Regions from separate parts of the Zhenhengia sp. genome, predicted to be linked through region 2. Evidence: riboswitches for the same ligand, from Rfam matches in the RefSeq annotation. Region 2 holds a riboswitch; the other holds the start of a gene.
What was found. Region 2 has a riboswitch for cobalamin ahead of ACLTBU_RS09635 (prenyltransferase/squalene oxidase repeat-containing protein). Riboswitches for the same ligand answer to the same signal wherever they lie in the genome.

Region 1 (4,483 bases), on a different contig from region 2:
TTAATGACTTCATCAGATACATGCGTAGAAGCTACAACTAAATCTGGATTTAAAGCTACAATTGTTTCAATATTAGGATCAGAAGTCCCACCTACTTCTTCTGCTGCTAAAGCTTCTGTTGGGAAATCACAATATCTTGTTCTTCCTACTAGTTTATCTGTTACTCCTAATGCACCTAAAATCTCTGTTGTACTTGGTGCTAAAGAAACAATACGTTCAGGTGCTTGTGTCATAGTAATTTCTGTACCTGTAGAATCTGTAATCGTAACGGGGAAAGCCTTTTCCACCTGCTCAGTTTGTCCCTGCGCACTTTCTTCTCCTGTTACTTCTTTTGGTTGTTGGCTACATCCTACTGTCCCAAATAGCATAGCGCCTGCTAGGCCAAGTAATGTAAGTTGTTTTAAAAATTTCTTCATGTTTTTCCTCCATTATCTACTCATTTTCATATAAAATATGTTTAATAGCTTCTAAGTCAAGATGGTCTCTTAAAATATTAGCAAGCTTGGTGTACTCATGATCTTTAAAACGTGCATAATCCTCTTCGTAACCATTCCTAATTTTAATAGGCCCTTCCATTTTTCCTCTTTTTTGAGCCAATTCCTTAAGAAAAGCTAGTGTAAAATGCACTTGATCAAAGATACCATGTATATAAGTCCCATAAACATCTGCCTCTCTTGCTTTATAACCTTCTATTCTAGAAGCTTTCTCACCTAAACAAGTCTGAATTTCTACAAAAGGCACCACGCCTTCACCTTGCCAAATAGTCTGTCCCATATGGATTTCATAGCCTTCTATATAAGTATCTTTACAGTTTTTAAGTAAACCTGTTTTATTTACAATACATCCACTTACTTGTGTTGTTGTCTTTTCACATTCAAACTGTGTATCGATTTCTAATAGATTAAGTCCTTCCATATGCTCAATATTATTTTCAATATAATACGGATTATAGAGCATACGTCCTAGCATCTGATAGCCTCCACATATACCAAAGATAGCCACTCCTGCTTCTTTAAGTTCCTGCAAGCATTCGTCATAGCCATTCTGTTTCAAATAATTAAGATCCTTAATGGTATTTTTAGAACCTGGTATAATAACAAGATCAGCTTCTTTTAATTCTTCTTTAGCATGTGCATAACTTACATGGACACCATCTAATGAATACAGAATATTAAAATCTGTAAAGTTAGACATATACGGCAGGCGAATGATTTTAATAACTAAATCATTTTCATTTTTTGCTTTTTGTGCATAAAAAATATCACTTACACTATCTTCATCATCAAGTGCTAGCTTAAAATATGGCACCACCCCTAATACGGGTATTTTAATAATATCCTCTAGCATTTTAAGTCCTGGTTTTAAAATCTCTACATCTCCGCGGAACTTATTGATAACCACACCTTTAACGCGCGCCCGTTCTTCCTCTGAAAGAAGTAACAGGGTTCCTGCTAATGATGCGAATACTCCACCTCGATCAATATCGCCAATAAGAATAACTGGTGCATCTACTAGCTCTGCCATTCCCATATTAACAATATCGCCTTCTCTTAAATTGATTTCTGCCGGACTACCTGCTCCTTCTAAAATAATCGTATCAAAGGAAGCTTCAAGCTTTTCATAGACTTCTTTGACTTTATGTTTGAGCTTAGGTTTAAACTGATGATAATCCATGGCTGTCATATCCTTGTACACTTCGCCCTCAATAATATATTGTGCTTTCATTTCACCTGTGGGCTTAATAAGTACCGGATTCATCAAAACAGAAGGCTTAACACCTGCAGCTTCTGCCTGCATAACTTGAGCTCTTCCCATTTCCTTCCCATCTTCTGTAATAAAAGAGTTTAAACTCATATTCTGAGATTTAAAAGGTGCTACCTTATGCCCTTCTTCGTATAAAATACGGCATAATCCTGCAACAAGTACACTCTTACCTACTGAAGATGCTGTTCCTTGAAACATTAAATTAGGCTTTCTCATAAAAACCTCCTTATAAATGGCTACAATAAAAAAAGTTAGCAAGTATCCTCCTTGCTAACTGAAAATATACGTACAGATTTGTGCCTCATTTTACCCATACGTCTTTCCCACCGAAAGAATACGTTTATCCTATAAGGCAGGTCTCCTGGCTAATAGTTCATCCTCCGGTGAGCCTTACCATAACTTTGTTACAGTGGCATCTTTCACCTTTGTCCCTATCAACAGTAGCGGGGGCTGCAGCTTTTAACTTTCCCTATTAAGCTTTTTAAAAGCACCTTATATTCTTGTCTGTTTTCGATTGTCGTGCCTTATCATGACATAAGTTGTATGAATTGTCAAGTATGTACTACTGTTTCTTCATATGAATAAAGATAAGCATATACATTAAAAAGGCAAATAGAAGCATGATTGTGGCCACTGCTATAAAAATATTTACACTGGTAAGGTTTAGAGATGGAATGGCAATAAGAATAATCATGGTAAAATAAAATACTGCTGTACACACTTTACCATACCACAGAGCACCATCTAGCTTTTTACCTTCTCTTAAAAGCACCAGACAGCTAATAGCCATTGTAATTTCTTTAATAACAAATACTATAAGTAACATCCACATCCACTCAAATCGAAACACTAGCACAAATGCAATAGCTGCTTGGGTCAATTTATCTGCGATAGGATCAATAACCTTGCCAAGTTCTGTAACTTGATTAAATTTCCTTGCAATAAAGCCATCTAGAAAATCTGTCAATCCAGATGCAATAATAATACCTGCTGCTCTATAATAATCTTCGGGTCTTACTGCTGTCATATAACACCATATAAAAAGTGGGATAAGTAATATTCTTACATAGCATAAAAGATTAGGAATACTACAAGCTTCTTTCAAAGTTATTTTATCTTTCATTTGTACATAACTTCCCTTCATATATATTCAATAGTCCGCGCTTTAATGCTAGCTTACGCGCAATCTATGAATAAAATATAAAAATCCCCGAAAAGTTTACCATTATCTTAATAACTTTTCGGGGATTACTTATTGAGGTTTAAAGCTTGAACAGCATGTTTCTATATAAATAGCAGCATGACCTGAACCATCTACATCAATACTATTAAGTGTACATTGATGGTCTGCATGATAGGTGCAAGTTGCAACACTGCAGGTTACACTTAAACAAGGGGATTTATATTCTGTGTGCTCTGCTAAGTTACTATACACATCTTGGTTTAAAAAAGTGCCGCAGCAAGTTGCTTCATCTTCTACTGCTCCTTGCCCACCAATAGCCACACGCTGAGCATAGCATACGCGATCATTATTATAAGAACAATTTGTTACACTACAATGTACTTTTGTCATCTTATGTCCTCCTAGCTAAAATACCTATCTAGTAAGCCTTTAAAGGCACAACCATGTCTTGCTTCATCTTTAGCCATTTCATGCACGGTATCATGAATAGCATCTAAGTTTTGCTGTTTAGCAAGTGTAGCAAGTTTCTTCTTACCCTCACATGCACCAAACTCTGCATCTACACGTACTTGCAAGTTTGCTTTGGTATCTGCTTTAACAACTTCACCTAAAAGTTCTGCAAATTTAGCTGCATGGTCTGCTTCCTCATAAGCAATACGCTTATAAGCTTCTGCCACCTCTGGGTAGCCTTCTCTATCTGCTTGACGACTCATAGCTAAGTACATTCCTACTTCACTACATTCACCTAAGAAATTAGCTCTTAAGGCTTCAATAATTTCTGGATCTACACCATCTGCTACGCCAATACGATGTTCATCTGCCCATGTGAGCTGATCATCCATTAGGTTAAATTTACTAGCAGGTGCTTTACAAATTGGACATTCATCCGGTGGCATGTCACCTTCATGAATATAACCACAAATGACACATACGTACTTTTTCATTTGTTCATCTCCTTTTTAATAATGCTTACTACCGTTAGTATTTCCTGCAACTTCTACTTTATACTCTTCTAAAAAAGTTATGAAACAGCTTCTTCACTTGCTTCTTTCTGTACTGGCTTACGTCCTGTAAGAGAAAAATCTTCTAGTACTACTTTTGTTGTATAAACCTTTTCACCTTCTTTATTTATATAGGAATCTGTTACGATTTTGCCTTGCACTAAGATCTGTTGACCTTTTGTAACACTACGAGTAATTAAAACAGCCTGCTTATGAAAAGCTACAACCTCGATAAAATACGTTTTCTTCTCTTTTCTACTCGTACGTTCATGTACTGCTAGAGTAAACTGTGTGTAAGAAACATCTGTATCCTTAGATTTTTTTAGTTCAGGATCCTTTGTTAAATTGCCTAATAAAGTAACTTGATTCATACTAACCTCCTTATATTTTTTCTAAAGTATGGCCTAACCCCTTGATTTTATACAGCTACCTGCTATTTTTTTATATTTTCTAAAAAATAAGCAGCTGTGTTCTTTTTCAACAGCTGCTTATGCTTTATTTCATATTTAAAGGTGGTTTTCTGAAAATATAGCGA
Region 2 (4,483 bases):
GATCGCGGGGACTCTCACCCCATTCCACGCTTACGCTTTTAAAATCGTTTTAATACTTATTCATTTTTCTAGATATACATTGCCTATATCTCTTCCTAAATCACAAGTATATACCCAATCGATTACATCTCCTTCCTTAACCTGGTATCTGGAACACCCATAATTAGGAAACCATCCATTAACCTTATACATCCAGCCTGAGAGCTCCCCCACGTCAAACTCATAAAGATTATGAATGCCTTCTATATAAGCACTGTTATACATAGGGGTAAACTCAAACTCCATATGAATCTTAGCATTTGTAACTTCTCTTAAGAGTACATCAAATACACTTTCTCCCTCATAAGCTGTAACTTCTTGTAGATGAAAGATAATACCATCTTCCGGTACTAATTGCCATTTAGCAGTTTCTAATAAATCTATATTATTTAATATGGTTTCACAGGTAATAGAAAGCTTTACTTTAAAAGATTTTTCCTTATTGATAGTGATAGCTTCTGGTTCAACGGGCTTAGGTTTATTTTCTGGTACAGGATCTGTCAAATACTTGTCTCGTTCTACTTCTTCTACCTGTTCTGTTTCAGATTGACTGCTATATTCTACTTGCCCCGGCGTATAAACCTTCTGATGAGATACCTTGCTTCCTAGAAACCATGTTATGATGAGGCACATTAAAACAGCTAACAAAACTTTAATTTTTTGTTTCATCTCTACTTATACACCTTTATATCTGTCATATCATATAAGGAAGTTTGACCTTTTAATAATCGCTCATAGGCTACTAATGCATAGTAAGCCTGCTCTGTAGCCATTTGATCTATTTTTCCATCACGTAAATGCCTAAATCCGCCTCCACTCACATAATACTCCATTAAAGCATCTATAGGACTCTTACCATTTTTTATAAACCGTGCATCTTTTTGAGGATCAAGACCTAGTGAGCAAAGTGCTACAATGACTTGAGCTGTACTTTCTGATGTCTCTATACCTTCTCCTAAAACAAGCCCATACTCACTTATAAAGCCACCACTTTTACTTTGCTTCTGAGATAAAAGCTTAAGCGCTTTATCTACTGCTTTTGTTACATATTCATAATTTTTCTGATTATAATAAGGTGCTAAGGCTTGGAGTGTCATAGCTGTCATATCCATATCCGCCTTTGCTCCATTTTTACTTAAACTAAACCCTCCATCTTTTGTTCTATAATCTTTTAAGATCTTTTCTATAATACTATTACGAGAAATCGTTGCATCTTTAGGCCTTGTAGACTGCTTTAAATCTATGGTTATAAGACCAAATACCAATTCATTTAAACCTTGTCTATCTCCTAAACCTTGATGTGCCTTAGGTAGATCAGACATTTTCTTTTCTTTATTCCAAGAGTATTCTATTAAATCTATGCCTGCTACATGCATAGGGTCCTTTCCTATAGCTGTAAGTGCAATAGCAAGTCTCTGGGTTTCTGTCACTTTTAGTCCCCATTTTCTTGTTGCTTTTGCTTCTTCTTGCTTAATTTTTTCTACTACACATTTGTAATAATCTTCGTAGTATGTCTTAGGGACATCTACCCCTCTACGTGCAAGGCCTAAAACTGCCCACTCGCCTCCAATAGAGCCTACTGTTGGCTTTTTGACTTTATTCAATATATAGCTGGTTGTATGATCAAGTGCATCTTTAACTTCACTTTCAATACTTCTTAACTGCGTTTGAGTAGTAGAAGAAAGATTCTGCCCACTTGGTGTCACCACTGGTGTTGCATAAATAGGTAAACATACATTTAAAGTAAGTATGACCACAATAACCCATGCAATGATTTTGTTATCCCCTCTCATTCATTAACCCTTCTTTCATATCATGCGCATAAAAAAACTCCTATCTATGGACAGGAGTATAGCGCGCGCTTTTCTTATATTCCTCCCTGTCCCAGAGGCATAAGTTTAAAATTACTTGGCAGGTCTCCTGACTTTATGATTTAGCCTCAGCTTTCCCTTCTCAAAGACCTAAGTCTTCAATGGTTATGAAAGCCTTGTAATCACATACAGTAATGGAAGTTGTGCTGGATTCTCACCAGCTTCCCTATTATCAGCTAACAGGACATTACCTATAGCTGACCAAATAACTTATATGATTGAATTCTATAACAGTATATTAAGTAGACAAGTTTATGATGTCTTAATTTGAAAAATTATTCTATTAATCCATATTTGATTTTGACACGTTCTATTTTCTCAATCATAGGCTTTGACAAAATAAGCAAGAAAAAAACTGTAGCGAATGCATGAATAAGGTCAAAAGGAAGCCCTGATAAACAATAGATTATAAGAAGTTCTAATGTAAACTGACCTGTTGCGGCAAGCATAGATTGTGTATTCATAAGAGGTCCATAAATAAGTAAGGTTGACAGTCCACCAAATACACATAGATAGAGATAAATCCAACCGTTCTTCTTAAGCAGTCCTTTTTTAAACAAAATCCCTGCTAAAAAACCAATAATACCAAAAGAAAACATTTGCCATGGCGTCCAAGGGCCCTGCCCAAATAAAAAGTTAGACACAAATCCCGACATAGCACCTACTAGAAAACCTGACTCTGCTCCAAGACATACGCCTGCAATAATCACAATAGCTACAACAGGCTTAAACTGAGGCAACATAAAAAATGCCCATCTGCCTGCCACTGCAATAGCAACTAAAACAGCAATAACCATAAGCTCTCTTGCCTTAGGCTTACGCCCCTCAAACACCATAAAAAAAGGGAGCATCGTATAAAAAATAATAAGCATGCTTATAAAGTAATACTTTCTGTCATCTAGCACTGTAAGTCCCCAAAAAATAGTCAGGGGAATAATCAGTAAAATAAAAAAAGCTTCAACCAGCGTTCTTTTAGATAAGCGTTTTACGCCTTGTTCTTTTCCCATAATGTGATAACATCCTTTATTGTTACGCCATTTTCAAATACAAACCTAGACATACGATTACTACTTGTGGTATAAAAGCTATTTCTGCTAAAAAAGATATTACTTGGCGCCTCGCTAATTAAATCGCCGTTAAAGAACATACCGCACCGATCTACATACTGGGCACAGAACTCAATGTCATGGGATACCATTAAAATAGTGACCCCTTTACTTGTAAGTTCTCTTAAAATCTGTGCGAGTTGCCTTTTAAAATAAGCATCCATCCCTTTAGTAGGCTCATCTAAAAGTAAAATCTGTGGTTCTAACAAAAGAATCTTGGCTAAAGCTAACCTTTGCTGCTCACCACCGCTTAAATCATAAGGATGTGCCTTTAAAAGATACGCCATATGGGTAAGCTTTGTTACCCTATCAATAGCATCTTTATCCTTTGCTATATCCCTAAGGTCTTCTAATACAGTCTTCTTGACAAAAAGTGCCTGTGGATTTTGAGGTAAAGTGACAATACGTTTTTTAGCTAGATTGATCTTACCATGATGAGGTTTTAGCATACCTCCTACTAAATTTAAAGTAGTGGTCTTACCTGTTCCATTGCCGCCTAGTAGACCATAAAACTCTCCTTCGTTTACAGAGAAGGAAAGATCACTAATAATATCTGGCCCTTCTTTTTCATACTTAAAGTAAACGTGTTTAAATTCTATAGCTTTCTTATCAGATGCAGGCTTATGACTTTTTTCAAGCCTTGGCACCCTGATTTCTTTATTTTTAAAATAGCGCTCTATACTCTGTCTTCCCTCTCTAATGGTAAGAGGATATTCATCTTGCACCATATGACTTACAATTTGCATAGACGATGGCATGGCATAAAACATAGGATGATTCATCTCTTTTAACAACCTACCAGCTTGCGTTGGCGTAGCATCTATCAGCAGCTTACCGCCATCTATAACAAATATACGATCACTCATAGGCAAGATTTCTTCTAATCTGTGCTCTGCTATTAAGATGGTAATACCTAAGTCTCTATTAATTTTCTTAATGGTATCTAAAAAGTTTATAGCCCCTACTGGGTCAAGTTGTGAAGTGGGTTCATCCAGAATAATCACTTCTGGCTGCATCGCCATAATAGAGGCTAAATTCAGAAGCTGCTTCTGCCCACCTGAAAGTTCTATCACCTTCTTATGAAACCAGTGCTGTATACCAAAGAAACTAGCCATCTCTCCCACTTTTAACCGAATTTCTGCCGCATCGTACCCCAAACTCTCCAGGCCAAAAGCTAATTCATGCCACACTTTATCCGTCACAATTTGATTATCTGGATTTTGAAGGACATAACCTATTTTAGAAGCCTGCTCTCTTAAATCTAGTCTATTTATATCCCGCTCCTCATACAGAATTTCCCCCTCTTTCTCCCCATGAGGTGCTAAAACAGGTTTAAGTTGCCGCATCAAGGTAGTCTTACCACTTCCAGAATCCCCACAAATGGTTATAAATTCCCCCTTTTCTATCGTTAGATTTATACGTTTTAAGGCATAATCTTCTCCAAATGGATATTTAAAACTAAAATCC

Region 1: linked by a shared signal. The riboswitch ahead of ACLTBU_RS15520 (cobyric acid synthase) and the one ahead of ACLTBU_RS09635 (prenyltransferase/squalene oxidase repeat-containing protein) in region 2 are both predicted to bind cobalamin.

What each region holds. Positions count from the first base shown of each region.
Region 1 is NZ_JBKVCH010000018.1:25,242-29,724, reverse strand. It holds gene ACLTBU_RS15525 (ABC transporter substrate-binding protein) at 1-416, opposite strand, end outside; gene ACLTBU_RS15520 (cobyric acid synthase) at 433-1,980, opposite strand; cobalamin riboswitch at 2,098-2,274, opposite strand; gene ACLTBU_RS15515 (CDP-alcohol phosphatidyltransferase family protein) at 2,327-2,887, opposite strand; gene ACLTBU_RS15510 (DUF1540 domain-containing protein) at 3,017-3,337, opposite strand; gene ACLTBU_RS15505 (NADH peroxidase) at 3,349-3,891, opposite strand; gene ACLTBU_RS15500 (single-stranded DNA-binding protein) at 3,969-4,319, opposite strand; gene hydA (dihydropyrimidinase) at 4,444-4,483, opposite strand, start outside.
Region 2 is NZ_JBKVCH010000007.1:121,844-126,326, reverse strand. It holds gene ACLTBU_RS09640 (DUF4430 domain-containing protein) at 61-708, opposite strand; gene ACLTBU_RS09635 (prenyltransferase/squalene oxidase repeat-containing protein) at 711-1,832, opposite strand; cobalamin riboswitch at 1,932-2,131, opposite strand; gene ACLTBU_RS09630 (ECF transporter S component) at 2,186-2,917, opposite strand; gene ACLTBU_RS09625 (ABC transporter ATP-binding protein) at 2,896-4,483, opposite strand, start outside.